DNA from 4 places in the Neobacillus sp. NPDC093127 genome. Region 1 is predicted to be linked to each of the others. Evidence: riboswitches for the same ligand, from Rfam matches in the RefSeq annotation. Region 1 holds a riboswitch; each other region holds the start of a gene.

Evidence for each region. A riboswitch is a leader RNA that binds a small molecule or an ion and turns the genes downstream of it on or off. The one in region 1 is predicted to bind S-adenosylmethionine.
Region 2: linked by a shared signal. The riboswitch ahead of ACIQCO_RS16455 (sugar ABC transporter substrate-binding protein) and the one ahead of ACIQCO_RS18265 (LLM class flavin-dependent oxidoreductase) in region 1 are both predicted to bind S-adenosylmethionine.
Region 3: linked by a shared signal. The riboswitch ahead of ACIQCO_RS17145 (homoserine dehydrogenase) and the one ahead of ACIQCO_RS18265 (LLM class flavin-dependent oxidoreductase) in region 1 are both predicted to bind S-adenosylmethionine.
Region 4: linked by a shared signal. The riboswitch ahead of mtnK (S-methyl-5-thioribose kinase) and the one ahead of ACIQCO_RS18265 (LLM class flavin-dependent oxidoreductase) in region 1 are both predicted to bind S-adenosylmethionine.

Annotation. Positions count from the first base shown of each region.
Region 1 covers NZ_JBIVOP010000014.1:14,352-18,064, reverse strand. The annotation lists gene ACIQCO_RS18280 (hypothetical protein) at 19-183, shown strand; gene ACIQCO_RS18275 (VOC family protein) at 518-955, shown strand; gene ACIQCO_RS18270 (S4 domain-containing protein) at 1,481-1,975, shown strand; SAM riboswitch class I at 2,123-2,226, shown strand; gene ACIQCO_RS18265 (LLM class flavin-dependent oxidoreductase) at 2,335-3,384, shown strand; gene ACIQCO_RS18260 (ATP-grasp domain-containing protein) at 3,400-3,713, shown strand, end outside.
Region 2 covers NZ_JBIVOP010000012.1:7,813-11,525, forward strand. The annotation lists gene ACIQCO_RS16445 (hypothetical protein) at 1-223, shown strand, start outside; gene ACIQCO_RS16450 (MFS transporter) at 437-1,612, opposite strand; SAM riboswitch class I at 1,874-1,982, shown strand; gene ACIQCO_RS16455 (sugar ABC transporter substrate-binding protein) at 2,112-3,227, shown strand; gene ACIQCO_RS16460 (sugar ABC transporter ATP-binding protein) at 3,312-3,713, shown strand, end outside.
Region 3 covers NZ_JBIVOP010000012.1:153,104-156,816, reverse strand. The annotation lists gene ACIQCO_RS17150 (glycosyltransferase family 2 protein) at 1-418, opposite strand, end outside; gene ACIQCO_RS17145 (homoserine dehydrogenase) at 523-1,755, opposite strand; SAM riboswitch class I at 1,831-1,940, opposite strand; gene ACIQCO_RS17140 (galactosyltransferase-related protein) at 2,207-3,328, opposite strand; gene ACIQCO_RS17135 (ATP-binding protein) at 3,636-3,713, shown strand, end outside.
Region 4 covers NZ_JBIVOP010000001.1:623,369-627,081, forward strand. The annotation lists gene ACIQCO_RS03110 (pyridoxal phosphate-dependent aminotransferase) at 1-1,088, opposite strand, end outside; SAM riboswitch class I at 1,329-1,484, shown strand; gene mtnK (S-methyl-5-thioribose kinase) at 1,590-2,774, shown strand; gene ACIQCO_RS03120 (ATP-binding protein) at 2,811-3,713, opposite strand, start outside.

The DNA of each region.
Region 1 (3,713 bases):
CAGAAAATGGAAAGGTGAGTGAATGAATGTCTAAACGCCCCTGAAGGTAGCATTAAATTTATTGCTGAAGATGCCACTACAGCTTTAGAAAAATGTAAACTAGAGAGAGATGCGCAATCGGGCGCTATTGTTGAAGATTACAGTGAGAAAATTATCATCCCTTGTCTTCCCGATTTGGTTTAAAAAGTGTGACTTTTTATTATGTAGAGTGTGTCTATAAGTGTGACTAAAAATGAGAAAAATATGGTAACGGACATTTTGTTCTGCCGATAAGTTTATCGGCAGATTTTTTGCGAATTATGTACTCCACTATTTCAAATGCAAAAGCGAGGGGGAACAAGATGCACAACTTTTTAAAAGGTTTATGAGCGGAACAGAAGAGAATGTGAAGGATTTTACTTAAGCTGGGGCAGTTTAGTTGAAGAAGGATATTTTCTGTTTTAAGCGAATTAAAATTACAAACAAACCTTAAACGAATACAGGTATTGAAATAACAGGAACATAGGAGGTATGAGATATGAAGATCAATAGAATAGATCATGTGAGTATAAACGTAAATAATATTTCAGAGGCTAAAGCGTTTTTTCTTGATTTAGGACTTGAAGTGCAAGCGGAATGGGAATTGGATGGAGAACAGTTGGACAGAATAGTTGGGCTTAATGATGTTAAAACGGCATGTGTAGGATTGGGGATGCCAGATGGTCAGGCATGGATAGAGCTAGTCAAATTTTATACGCCGTCAGATGAAAAAGATATTCAGCAACCTTTTGCAAATACGCTGGGTATCCGACATATTTGCTTTGCTGTTGAAGATATTGAAGCTATTGTTGCAAAATTGAAAAAGAAGGGCACAGAAGTCTTTAGTGAGATACAGCAATATGAAGAAAGTTATAAGCTATGCTACGTTCGTGGTCCAGAGGGAATTATTTTAGAGTTGGCGGAGAAAATCAGATAATTATTGAATGGGACTTTAAATGATTTAGATATCCAACTTTAAAGATTTTTTCTTAAACTATCGGGTCGTTAGTTTAGGTTGAAGGTCGCTGCGGCGGTCTTTTTCCTTTTTGTACTATCGAAGCAGAATAGTGAGATAAGATAATGAGGGCTGACTAATGGGATTTTGAGGAGTTACTTGGGATAGAAGAAAGTAAACGTTTGCATTTAAATGTAATTATGCGGTAAAATGAGAATAACTCTATTTGGATAGAAAGGATACAGGAGAACACGTATGCCAAAATTTACTTTGTAATGATCAATAAATTGGATAGCATCACCCTCAAAAAACAATGTTTTTTTCTCAGGGGGTAGTATGCCCATTTTTCTCATTACAAAGGAACCAAGCAACCCTGTAGTCTCGATGCGAAAGGAGGTCCTTGTGTAGGATCTCCTTTTTAATTTTTTCAATTTAATTTTATACCTCGCTGCAAGATATCCAAATAGATGCTTGCGTTCCTTTATCTTATTAAGAGGTGAAGGATTAATGTTAAATATAGCATTCCACTGGAAACTTTCTCAAATACCAGAACGAGCTGTAAAGAAGCACTGCAAAATGTGTGGCAGATTATCAGTTTTTACGGACACCAATGTGCGAAGGCATAACGCAAACGGAAAAAGCATATACAAATATGCGATTTATAAATGCGAAAAAAATCATACGTGGAACAAAAAGTTAGCTATTTATAAAACGTTCTCTGAGCATGTTGCTGAAATTGAGGAGCAGAAAGAAGAATATTCAATTATGTCAGCCATACCAATAACCAGCTTAGCAGAACAAGGAGTAAAGGTGATACACATTGTACTAGATGATGTGATAGGAAAACATCGAATTGATAAAGTGCTTGCAAACCAAATTGAGGATTGGAGTCGATCACAGATCATAGGAAAGATTGAAAAAGGAACGATTCAATTAAATGAACAAGTCATTAAACCTAGTTCAAGATTGTCAAAGGGAGAACGCATTTCCATTTTCATTTGATGAAAAACATTTAGCAACCGAACTAAACTTTAAAACCTTTCCGTGTCTATAAGTAGTTATTTAGAGTTTAGAAATATTTGATTGACAATTTGATAAATTTAAACTATTATCACTTTAGTTAATTAAAAAATTGAATGTACATTTTTCTTCTTATCCAGAGAGGTGGAGGGACTGGCCCTTTGAAGCCTCGGCAGCAGGTTCTTATGAATACTGTGCCAATTCCATCAAGCACACTGCTTGAAAGATGAGAAGAGGGTAATAAAACTCTCTTCTTAGGAGGAGAGTTTTTAATTTATACATAAATCCAACTTAAATAATAGGAAAACTATAGAATTAGAATAGTAGAGGAGAGAATACAAATGAAATATGGTTTTTGGTTACCGATTTTTGGAGGCTGGTTACGTAATGTGGAGAATGAAAATATGCCGCCTACCTTTGATTATGCAAAGAAAGTAATACAATCTGCTGAAAAATGGGGATACTCAACTACCTTAATAGCTGAATTATATTTAAATGATATAAAAGGACCGGAGCATGACTCACTTGAAGCTTGGTCTACAGCAGCAGCCCTTGCAGCAGTGACGGAAAAAATTGAAATTATGACTGCGATTCGCCCTGGTTTTCATAATCCTGCTGTAGCGGCCAAAATGGCAGCAAATATTGATCAAATCAGTAATGGGCGTTTTACTCTTAACGTTGTTTCTGCTTGGTGGGCAGAAGAAGCACGTCAATATGGGGGTATTTTTACAGAACATGATGAGCGTTACGCTCGTACCGAAGAGTTTATTGATGTACTAAAAGGTTTATGGACAGAAGAAACCTTCAATTATTCTGGTCAATATTACGAATTAAAGGATGCGAAGCTTGCACCGAAACCTGTTCAAGGACCAAACCCGATTCTTTATGCAGGCGGTGAAAGTGAAAAAGGTAAGCAAACCATAGCGGAAAAATGTGATGCTTATGTTATGCACGGTGGTACAGTTGAAGAGATTGATCAAAAAATAACCGATATGAGGGCACGCCGTGAACAAACTGGCAGTGCGCCATTTAGTTCATTTGGCATGGCTGCTTATGTTATTTGCCGTGATACAGAAGAAGAGGCTCTGGCTGAGCTTGAAAAAATCACGACTGTGAAAGACACTAGCGGATATGCTGGCTTTAAAGATTTCACTACTAAATCACAATTAGAGCAACAAATCCAATTACAGGATTACTCTGTATCCAATCGCGGCCTGCGACCGAACTTAGTAGGAACACCTGAGCAAATTGCAGATCGAATTTTACAATATGAAGAAGCTGGCATAGATTTATTGCTATTGCAATTTTCACCTCAATTAGAGGAAATGGAACGCTTTGCAAAGCAGGTTATACCGTTAGTTGAACAAAAACGTAGTTTAATAAAGAACTAGTGAGGGGACATAATGATGAGCAAGGTATATGTGATACATGAAAATAGTGAGTGGACAGTTCATTTAACAAAAAGGTTAGCGGAACTTGGTGTTCCTTATGAAGAATGGCATTTGGACGAAGGAACGCTAGATTTATCAAAAGAGCCGCCAGAAGGAATCTTCTATAGCCGAATGAGTGCATCTTCTCATACACGTGATCATCGTTTTGCAGCTGAATTTTCTGGGCAAGTATTGGCTTGGCTTGAAGCACATGGACGTACGGTGTTAAATGGAACGAGTGCTCTAAAGCTAGAGGTAAGTAAGGTTTTACAATATTTAGAGTTAAACAA
Region 2 (3,713 bases), on a different contig from region 1:
GAACTATCTTAAAGGGACGCTGCCTTTTTCGGAATCGTTTGAGGATGCCCAGCAGAGCGGGGGAGCAAAAATTATGCTGGCGTTACTGTTGATTGCTGTTTTTATTGGTATCCATTTTGCCGTTACTTTTATCCCATTCGGAGTGGTAATTTATTTCATCCTGCTCCTAGTGATCACCATTTTTGCTTGGAAACAGGCCAATAAAACGATTTGGAATTTTTAATAGACAACGGATATATTATTTGAATATTCGTAATTTTGTCGACATAACACTGATATTGGCGTTATTTCCCCGGTAATTTGTCGATAAAAGAGAACAGGGCCGCCTCTGCATTTAGCTGCCCTGCTCTTTTTTTCAATAACCTCCAAAAACGGCTGATTCGCATATGTCTGAATCAGAAGCTTATTCGGACAGGATAAGAATGATCCGATGCTGTTATGCTGTATGCTTTACAAGTTTTGGATTTCGCTGCATGGAGACAAGTAAAATAAAACCGCTGATAACCAATAAGGCACTTGTACTGATAAATACCGCGGAAAATCCAAAGGAGCCGGATACGAATCCACCTAATAACGGCCCGATGATATTCCCAAGGAACCTTAAACTAGTATTGTAGCCAAGTACCTCCCCTTGCATCGCAATCGGTGCTTCTTGGCGGATATAAGCAATCCGCACAGGAATAATGCCGCCAATCGTGACACCGAGAGCGAAGCGGATGATGACAAGCTGCCAAAAACTTGTAACGGCTGCTCCCGGCAGGTAGACAATTCCCGCCAAGAAAAGAAGAATGATCAGTATTTTGATATAGCCATACTTATCAGCAATTTTCCCCCAATTCCTCGACATCATTAAATTCCCTAGACCTGCGGCGGAAAACGCAATCCCTGAATAAAAGGCAATATTTGCTGGGCCGTGCAGATTACTAACAAATAAGGACAAAATCGGTTGGATGCTAAAGTGTGCAATCTGGACAAGAGCAGAGATTAGCAGCACGGTTAATAATACGGGATTGCGCGTAATATGCTTCAATACTTCCTTGCTTGAATAATGGGATTTTGTGCCCTTTTTGGCTTCAAGTAGAAATTCTTTTGTGGCAATGACAAGGAGGGCCGAGATGAATATGGAAATGGAGGTCCACTTAAAGGTGGTGGAATAGCCAAGGGAATCTGCCAATATTCCGCCTAACATCGGCCCTAACAACGAACCAGTGATGCTCCCGGTTTGCAATGTCCCAAGGACCCTTCCGGCAACCTGTTTCGGTGTTTGCGTTGAAATAAAAGCTTGTGACATCGGGATAAATCCCGAAAAGAATCCCATGAAAAACCGGAGCATAAATAGCTGCCAAACGGAATGGACATAGCCTATAAGAAAAATCGATAAGGCCATTCCTAATCCGGAAAAGATTAGAATTTTTTTCCTCCCAAAGCGGTCGCCAATTCTTCCCCAAATAGGTGAGAAAAGGAAGGCGGATACAAATGTAATTGCAAATGTTAACCCTGACCAATGTTGGACATATGTTTCGGAAAAATCACCAAATGACTCAATGTACAACGAAATAAACGGCATAACCATCGTCATACTTCCGGCTACAAAGAAGTTGGCAAACCACATGATCAGTAAATTACGTTTTGCACTTTCCTGCTGGTTCAAGTAATTAACACTTCTTTCTAAAATTTATTTCGATTTACTAAATATTATCATACCGAAATTTCAATTGTTTATAAAGCGATAGCACTTAAATTGAAACTTGTGTTATTTTTCCCTAAATGTAGGGGTTTTGGATATCACTTTATTAAAAATATTCAAAACACTATTGACAACTTGTTAATAGGAGTTTAAATTAAGTTTAATACTTTAAATGAATAATACGTTCTCTTATCAAGAGTGGCAGAGGGACTGGCCCGATGACGCCCAGCAACCGTTCCGACAAGGAATTGGTGCTAAATCCTGCAAAACAAGTAATTGTTTTGAGAGATAAGAGAGGAGTAATCCGTCTATTTGTGATGAAACCTCTCTTTTCTGGAGAGGTTTTTTATTTTACATAAAAGCTAACCTTTCCAATAGGAATAATGTGTTAATTGGTAAGAAGTAAAAAGGGGGAGTTTCAAAGATGAAAAGGAATTTATTAAAAACTACGCTCGTATCAGCATTGGCAGCAACTCTATTACTCACAGGCTGTGCTTCAGGTGGAGAAACAAAACAAACAAGCAGCAATAAAAAGGTTTCCCTTGAAGGGGTACCGGAGGCATTTTCCAAAGGTGATCAGTTGAAAATCAAGGTCATCCGTAAAATTGGCGGTGACGACCATACAGCCCAATTCTTAGCCGGGGCAAAAGAAGAAGGAGAATCATTGGGGATAAAGGTAGACGTGTTTACAGCAAATGGGGACACAGCGAAATTCCACGATGCCATCAATCAGGCATTAGATCAGAATTATGATGGATTTATCATTTCACACGGTGACGACGATGCCACTGTAAACGATGTAAAGAAAATCGTAGAAAAAGGAAAAAGTGTAGTTGCATTTGACTCGAATCCGAACTTGGCGAATGTTGAAGGCGTGACGCTTACCTCTCAGGATGATGAAGCATTAGCAACCTTAGCTCTAGACCAGCTCATAAAGGATACGAAGGGTAAAGCTAATATTGCTTATCTTTGGGTAGATGGCTTCCCGCCAATGGTCCGTCGGAACAAAGTTTATCAGGACGTGCTTGCGAAAAACCCCGGGCTTAAAGAAGTGGAACGATTTGGCGTAGCGGCAGCGGATACAAGTGTGCAAACGCAAAATGCTGTTGCAGCGATGTTGAACAAATACCCTAAGGGCAAACTTGACGCAATCTTTGCTACGTGGGATGCCTTTGCGATTGGCGCTGCACGTGCGCTTAAAGAAGCAGGTCGTGAAGAAGTGAAAATCTATGGAATTGATGTTTCCAATGCGGACTTGCAGGATATCCAAAGAAAAGGCAGTGCCTGGAAGTATACAGCCGCTGTCGATCCTAAATTAATCGGCGCTGTCGACATGAGATTACTTGCGAAAAAACTGGCTGGCGAAGAAACACCTAAAACCTATGACTTAGAAGCATCACTTGTTTCCCAAAAAAATCTTCAGGACTCTAAGGATCCAGTGAACATGGTTAATCTTTCAAAAATCATCCCGAGCTGGGGCCAGTCCACGGCCTTTGAAGAAGATTGGATGAAAACGTTGAAGAAGCATTATAAAAAGTAATTTAGGCTGGCACTCTCTTTTTCTATCGATTAAGGGAGTGTCGTTTTGATAGGGGGTGGCATTTTGACGAGTTCAACTTTGGCAATGAAAAATATCTCAATTGAATTTCCAGGCGTGAAGGCGTTAAACCAGGTCAATTTTTCGATGGAAACGGGGAAAATTCATGCCTTAATAGGGGCAAATGGTGCGGGAAAATCAACGTTAATGAAGGTTCTTTCCGGAGCCTATGACCACTATACCGGCGAGATAACGATGAATGGGCAAGACCTGAAAATTCGTTCCCCGAAAAATGCCCAGAATGCTGGTATTCAAATTGTTTATCAGGAGGTAGATACGGCCCTTATTCCTTATTTAACCGTGGCTGAAAATATCATGCTGCTGGACACCGTTCATAACATGGGAAAACGACAATGGATGAGATGGAAGGAAATTCATCAAAAAGCGGCGCAAATATTGTCCAGTATGAATATTAGACTTTCAACGAAG
Region 3 (3,713 bases), on a different contig from region 1:
TACCTAAATTTCTCCCCTTCGCTCTTCCAAGCTTTTCATTGCTGAAAATATATTTAAAATGATAGGGCGGTGTATAGTTTAATAGTTTTTCTTTCGTTTGGTCTGTTGAAGCATCATCAATAAGAATCACTTCCATTTTATCGGGATTAAAGGTTTGAAGTTCGAGAGAGTAGAGGGTAAATAAATTTAGCGGATATCTATTTTGGGATGGAATGATGATACTGACTTCAATATCTTGGGTGGTGTTATTTTTTGAAATTAGGGTTTTTTGGGGACTTTGCAAATCTTTTTCGGTTCTCTTCCCTAGGATACTTCTTGACCATTTATAGCTATTTCCTGACATGACATACTCCTTCATTTTCTTTTTTAAAATAACCAGTCCAATTAGTCGTGCTTTTTCACAATATATGAATGTCATTTTAATTTGACTAAACTCCTCCCTATAAAAGAGCAATTCATGCTCTATTTTATAGGGAAAAGGAGCGGAGTGGCGCATAAGCGATTTAGAATGACCAATTTGGATTAAAGTGCTGTTAATGCTTTATCTTTCGTTTCCAACTCATATTCTCCCAATATTGGATAATAGCATAGTGCCTTTTGTTGACTAACCAGCTGTTCAACATCTTTCTTAGTCGCTTGGATGATATACGTCTCTTCAGAAGCTTGTTCAATCCATAAAATCGAAGGATTTAGCTGTTTTTTGGCAAATCCATGTACAAGCCAAGTTTCTTTTTCCTGCGGATTTTCCGATACAGAAATGGCTGCCGGAGCCGGAGTTACAGTCCTTTTGGCAGGATGACTTTGACAGACATACACCAAATCTTCAATTATTGCACTGGCAGTCGGATACATTCCAGCGCCTGGCCCCTGGAGGGTGATTCTTCCGACAATATCCGAGAAAACATTTACAGCATTCTCTACTCCCTCGACATGGTAGAATGGATGTTCATTTCCAACAAGAACAGGTTTAACTGACGCCTTTATTAGACCTCCTGCCCTAGTAAGGCTGGCAATATGTTTGAATCGAAGACCTAATTTTTCAACGGCTTCAATTAATCCACTTGTTATTGAAGTAATCCCCTCCCGCTCGACATCCTGCCAATTTGGTTCTTCCCCAAAAGCGATACGGCTCAGGATCATCGTTTTATAAAAAGCATCATAGCCTTCAACATCATTAGTTGGATCTGCCTCCGCAAAGCCATTCACTTGTGCCGCCAGTAAACTTTCAGCAAAAGACTGCTTTTTCACGCGCATTTCAGTCAAAATAAAGTTCGATGTCCCGTTAAGAATGCCTTGGACTTGCTGGACACGATTTATTTTTAATAACTGCCTTAGCGTTTGAATGACCGGAATTCCCCCTGCGACCGTTGCTTCAAAGCCCAAGGAAACATGATTCTCCTCCGCAAGATTTAACAACTCTTTCCCGTGGTGGGCAAACATTTCTTTATTGGCAGTGATAATATGACAGCCGCGCTCGATTGCCTTTTTCAAAAATGTAAATGTTGGTTCTTTGTCGACAATGGCTTCGACCACAATATCAAGCTGGGGCAGCTCAAGGATTTCTGCAAAATTGTTCGTAACCATGACCCCTTCTCTAATCTCCCGTTCTTTATGCTTGTTTTTGATAAGGACTGCAGCCACTTCAACCTTTTTTCCCAAGACAGCTGCTAACTCATCGGCATGGGATTGTATCGTCCTATATACTCCTTCACCAACCGTTCCAAAACCAAGAATTGCTACTTTAATTACTGACATGTATATCCACCCTTTCAAATGGCTTAATGATCAAATGAGAAAAACCCTCTTCATAAGAAGAGGGTTAGTTTCCTCCTCTTATCTTCCAGGTTAAATAACCTGCTGGAATTAGCACCTTTTCAAGGATTACCTTGATGGTTGCCGGGCTTCATCGGGCCTAGTCCCTCCGCCGCTCTCGATAAGAGTATAAATTTATGCGTCACCATTTTATTATTAGAATTCATTTTAGTCGAAATAATTTGAAGTGTCAATAAATTGCGAATCCACATCTAAAAAATTTGGTGCAATTTGATAAAAACCGAACTAAATTTATAGGTAAGTTAATCTCTTTAGCAAGACAGATTCTTGATTTATGAAACACAATGTACTTCATCGTCATTATATGTTTTATAAAGAGTGATTGATAAGGGAGAATACCTATATTTTCAAGCAAAAAAAAATTGGCTATTGGTCATAGTACAGACCAAGGGTAGCCAGGTGCTTTGTTGTCTCTTAGCCAAAATCCAACTCCACCAGTTTTTAATTTACAGACTACTACATATTGCCCTGAATTATTTTCAAAAAAAAGAGGTTTTCCCGTTACACCTTTAGCAAACGTCTTACTTTTACGCCACTTTCCATTAGAGTCTTGCCAATAATGGGTCAAAGAAGAACCTGACCGGACAATAAGCTCTAGGTTACCAAACATACTTTTGATTGGAATGGAAATTGTATAATTATTTGGATTATCTTCATACCATGGATATTTCTTATTTTTATATTTTTTTGTATTATGTTTATTTTCAATATGCAGGGATTCAATTAATTCATTTTTATAACCGTCTAAATTATCACGATTGTTCAAATGACCACTATTTTTAGTTTCAATGTTTTCTAAAGTATTTTTCCGTTCATAAATGAGTTTGGTCATTTTTTTCTTGTTTCCACTTGCATGGATATAGCGACCGAGAAGCTCAGCATTCGCTTTACCATGTGGATTTGTTTGATAGTTTGAACTAGGGTGCCATAAGTGAAATAATTTCCCTTTAATATTTACGATTTCTCCGCAAAGCGTACGGACAGCATGTGAAAACGCATCATCTTCACCCCCCCAACCAATAAACCGTTCATCAAAACCACCAACTGCTTCAAAGTTTACTCGAGGAATGACAAAGAGTTTTCCTGCAAATCCTTCATAAACCCAATTTGATTTACTACATTCTTCATACTTTACATCAATTGGCCACTTTGGTTTTGTTTTAAGTAATCTTTCAGTACCTTGCCATTCAATATTATATACTTCAGTAAAAGGGACTACCCATGCTGCTTTATCAAGTAATTTTATCGCTTCCACAATAATATTGGAGTTATAAACAACATCCGCATCAGCTATTACAAAAATATCTTTTGTTGCTTTTTTAGCTGCCAAGTTTACAGCCTTAGATTTATTAATGTCCTCGCCATTGATTAGTCCCAAACATAATTCAGCTTCGGGCATCATACGAGCATAATATCTTTTAATCCATTCAAAAGCCTTCGCTCTTGGACCATTGTCAGTTTGGAAAGGTACAATTATTGAAACGTTTTCTAACACTGCAACTCTCTCCTTTATTATAAAAATTTTTATATATTCTAGTTATTTCTTACTGTATGTGAATGGATCTGTGATGGAAACGGCATGTATAATGCTTTCGCTGAATGATTAGTTTCTCGCTGACCGCTGGCATTTGCTTTATGAGGAATTTATTTAAATCATTTGGAATTGCAACATAGTTTATTGTCCCTTTCAAATTCAAGCGCAATTGCATTTTATAAGGTAGAAGGACATGCTGATTATGTGAAATTTAATTGTCGCTGCCATGTAGATAGCTGATGCGTATCTGATTAGGGAGAGATGGAAAGTGAAATTGGGCATTATGTGCGGGATGCCATTAAGTGGAAAATCAACATACAGTAAAACTCTTCAGAAGCAAGGTTGG
Region 4 (3,713 bases), on a different contig from region 1:
TCGCCAAAGTTTCCAAAGCCAATCCCCGGTGCCACCATGATATGTGCTTGTTCAAGAAGCATGGTTGAAAATTCCTCAGATGTATATCCATCCGGAACCTTAAGCCAGGCAAAAAATGAGCCTTTTGGGGCGGTGACATTCCAACCGAGCGATTGAAGGCCAGTAATTAACACATTTCGCCTCCGTTCATACAGTTCATTAAGTTCGTTTACACAATCCTGGGGACCCGTTAATGCAACGGCAGCCGCCTCCTGTACCGCTCCAAATAAACTGACGTATAGATGGTCCTGCAAAAGTTCAATTGCGGAAATGACAGTTTCATTCCCCACTGCAAATCCAACTCGCCAGCCCGCCATATTATAGGTTTTCGACAGCGTGTAGATTTCAATTCCCACTTCCTTCGCTCCATCTGCTTGTAAAAAGCTAACCGGTTTTACACCGTCAAAGCCAATCGCACCGTAAGCAAAATCATGGACGACGCAAATATCATTTTCATTGGCCAATTTGACAGTCTCCGTAAAAAACTCCATACTCGCGGTTGCTCCGGTAGGATTATTCGGGTAATTGAGAAACATTAATTTTGCTTTTGATAAAGCAGCCGAATCCAGTTCTTGATAATTCGGTAAGAAACCATTTTCCGCTCTTAAAGGCATCGTAACCATTTCCGCCTGTGCAAGGGCAATGCCTGACCAATAATCAGGATAACCCGGGTCGGGAACGAGGATGGTATCGCCTGGGTTTAATAAACACTGAGGAATCTCGACCAGCCCCGCTTTACCGCCAAATAAAATCGCCACTTCTTTGTTTGCATCAATGGTCACACCATATTCTCTTAAATAAAAATCTGCAGCAGCTTGTTTTAAGTAACCAAATCCTTGAAAGGGCGAATATTTATGGTTGAGCGGATTGGCCGCGGCTTCCTGAAGCTTTGCGACAATATGCGGCGGTGTTGGCTGATCTGGATTGCCTTGTCCTAAGTTAATCACATCATGGCCCGCGGCTATATATTCTCCCACTTTTTTAACAAGACCTGCAAAAAATTGTTTTGGTAGACTTTTCAATAGTTCCGATGACTGAAATTGCTTCATCGTTCTCACCTGCTTTTTTATTTTCAAATTATTGTTGAATTTCTAGTGACAAATGTTATAACTTTTATACTAGCTTGTAAAGAGAAAATTTCAAAAGAGGTGAAGATTCATGAAATTAAAGATTCCCTGTTCTTATCTTTTGGACGGATTGGCTTGTGGCTATAATAAAAAATATTGACACCAATTGCATAATCTTGGTATAGTTTTTATCAGATTGAAAAAAACTGAAAACTTTATTTACTCTTATCATGAGCTGGCTGAGGGATTGGCCCTTTGAAGCCCAGCAACCGACCGGAAAACCATTATGAAATGGGGCGCCTATTCGCGCCGGGGAAAACCCCCTAACAGGCACGGTGCTAATTCCAACAGAAGGATTGTCTTTCTGAGAGATAAGAGGTGCGAAGAGTAACCGTCTTCTAGCCTCTTTCAGATGAGAAAGAGGCTTTTTTAGTGCAGAAATTAGCACAGATAAGCCTCCACTAATTAGGAGGATTTATAGAAATGAGTCTATTAAAGCAAACAACTTATCAGCCATTAACCGAAACTACCGCCACAGAGATAGCCTTAGCATTAAACCTTTTTTCTGATAACACTAAACTTTCCTGTAAGGAGATTGGTGATGGGAATCTTAATTTAGTTTTTCATATTGTCGACGAAAAGAACGGAAAAGGCGTAATCATCAAACAAGCTCTTCCATATGCCAAAGTTGTAGGCGAAAGCTGGCCATTGACACTTAAAAGGGCAAAGATTGAAGCAGATGCCTTGAAAATATTCGGTTCTATTGCTCCAAATTATGTTCCAGAGGTTTACTATACTAATGATGTACTGGCCGTGACTGTCATGGAAGACCTCTCCCATCTTTTGATTGCGAGAAAGGGATTTATTAAAGGGGAAACCTACCCGCTTCTTTCCCAGCATCTGGGTGAATATCTGGCGAGAACACTCTTTTTCACATCCGATTATGGATTAAGTCCATCTGTAAAAAAAGAACAGGTTCAGCAGTTTATCAATCCTGAGCTTTGCAAAATCACCGAGGATTTAATTTTCACCGATCCATTCTTTGATGCAGAGACCAACGATTTCGAGGCTGGCTTGCGTAGTACAGTTGAGGCACTTTGGAAAGATGAGGAACTGAAATTTCATGTGAACGTATTGAAGAAAAGTTTTTTAACAGAAGCAGAAGTTCTCCTTCACGGAGATTTGCATACAGGAAGTGTTTTTGCCAATGATTCGGAAACAAAAGTTATTGACCCCGAATTTGCGTTTTATGGTCCCGCCGGATTTGATATTGGCCAGATATTTGCGAATCTCCTTTTCCAAGTCCTAGTGAACGAGCAAAAACAAGCTCTCTTTATCAATCATCTTGAAACAGTGTGGAATGTATTTGAAGAACAATTCACACGCCTTTGGAACACTGAAAATAAGGAACATTTAGCACTATCATCCGTATTCTTACACTACAATTTAGCTAAGTTTTTCGAGGATGCTCTTGGTTTTGCTGGCTGTGAGCTAATTCGGAGAACCATTGGACTCGCACATGTTGCCGATTTAGATAGTATTAATGAGGAGCAAACCAGATTAGCTGCCAAACGTAAAACGTTGGAGCTTGGAGGAATCCTTATCAAACAAAGGAAAGAAATCAAGAATTTTGGAGCTTTTATTGGTACGGTTAAAGGATTCCTTTAATCGAAAAAGCAATCCGATGTTATTCGGATTGCTTTTTTACTTTGGTATTGCAACATTGTTATCGTCAATTGGAAGGGTGATCCGAAAAATCGTCCCTTTTCCTTCTTCACTTTCAACGATTATGGTTCCTTTATGTTCTGCAATAATGCGAAAGCTTACCATTAATCCAAGGCCAGTACCTGAGTCCTTAGTTGTATAAAATGGTTCACCAAGCTTATTTATGATTTCTTTCGGTATTCCGCATCCTTCATCCTCAATCGAGATACTCATTCGATCCGCAAGTTTCTTAATAGTAATGGTTATATTCCCGCCTTCTGGCATAACCTCAATGGCATTTTTAATTAAATTAATAAAGACTTTTTTCAACTGATTTGGTTCGCAAAAAATAGGTGGAAGCTGTTCATTATAGTTCGTAACAAATTGAACATTGTGAAGGACCGCTTGTGCAGTGAGCAAGTCGACAGTCTCCTTCATGATTTGAGTTATTTCCTTCTCTTCATACCTAGTTGCTTGCGGTTTAGCAAGAATCAAAAATTCATTGATAATCGAATCAATTCGCTGAAGCTCCGAGGTAATAACCTGATAATACATCGAATGCTCTTTCATGATACTGCCTTCAAGTAATTGGATGAAACCTTTTAAGGCTGTCATCGGATTGCGAATTTCATGGGCAATTCCTGCCGCTAGTTCGCCAATCACATTTAAGGTATCTGATTTTCGCAGATGCTCCTGCATTTCCATCTTTTCCGATATATCCTTAAAAACGGTAAAATTCAACCCCTCAACGATTTCCGCTTTTGAGGAATATTCAAAGTACCTTTTTTTTCCACCTTCTTTTTCTACCATGATTATAGAGGTACTATGCCCATCATTGAGAACCTGTTCAAAATGTTTTATTATTTCCTGTATATTGCTTTCATGATGGGTATATAAGTCGTA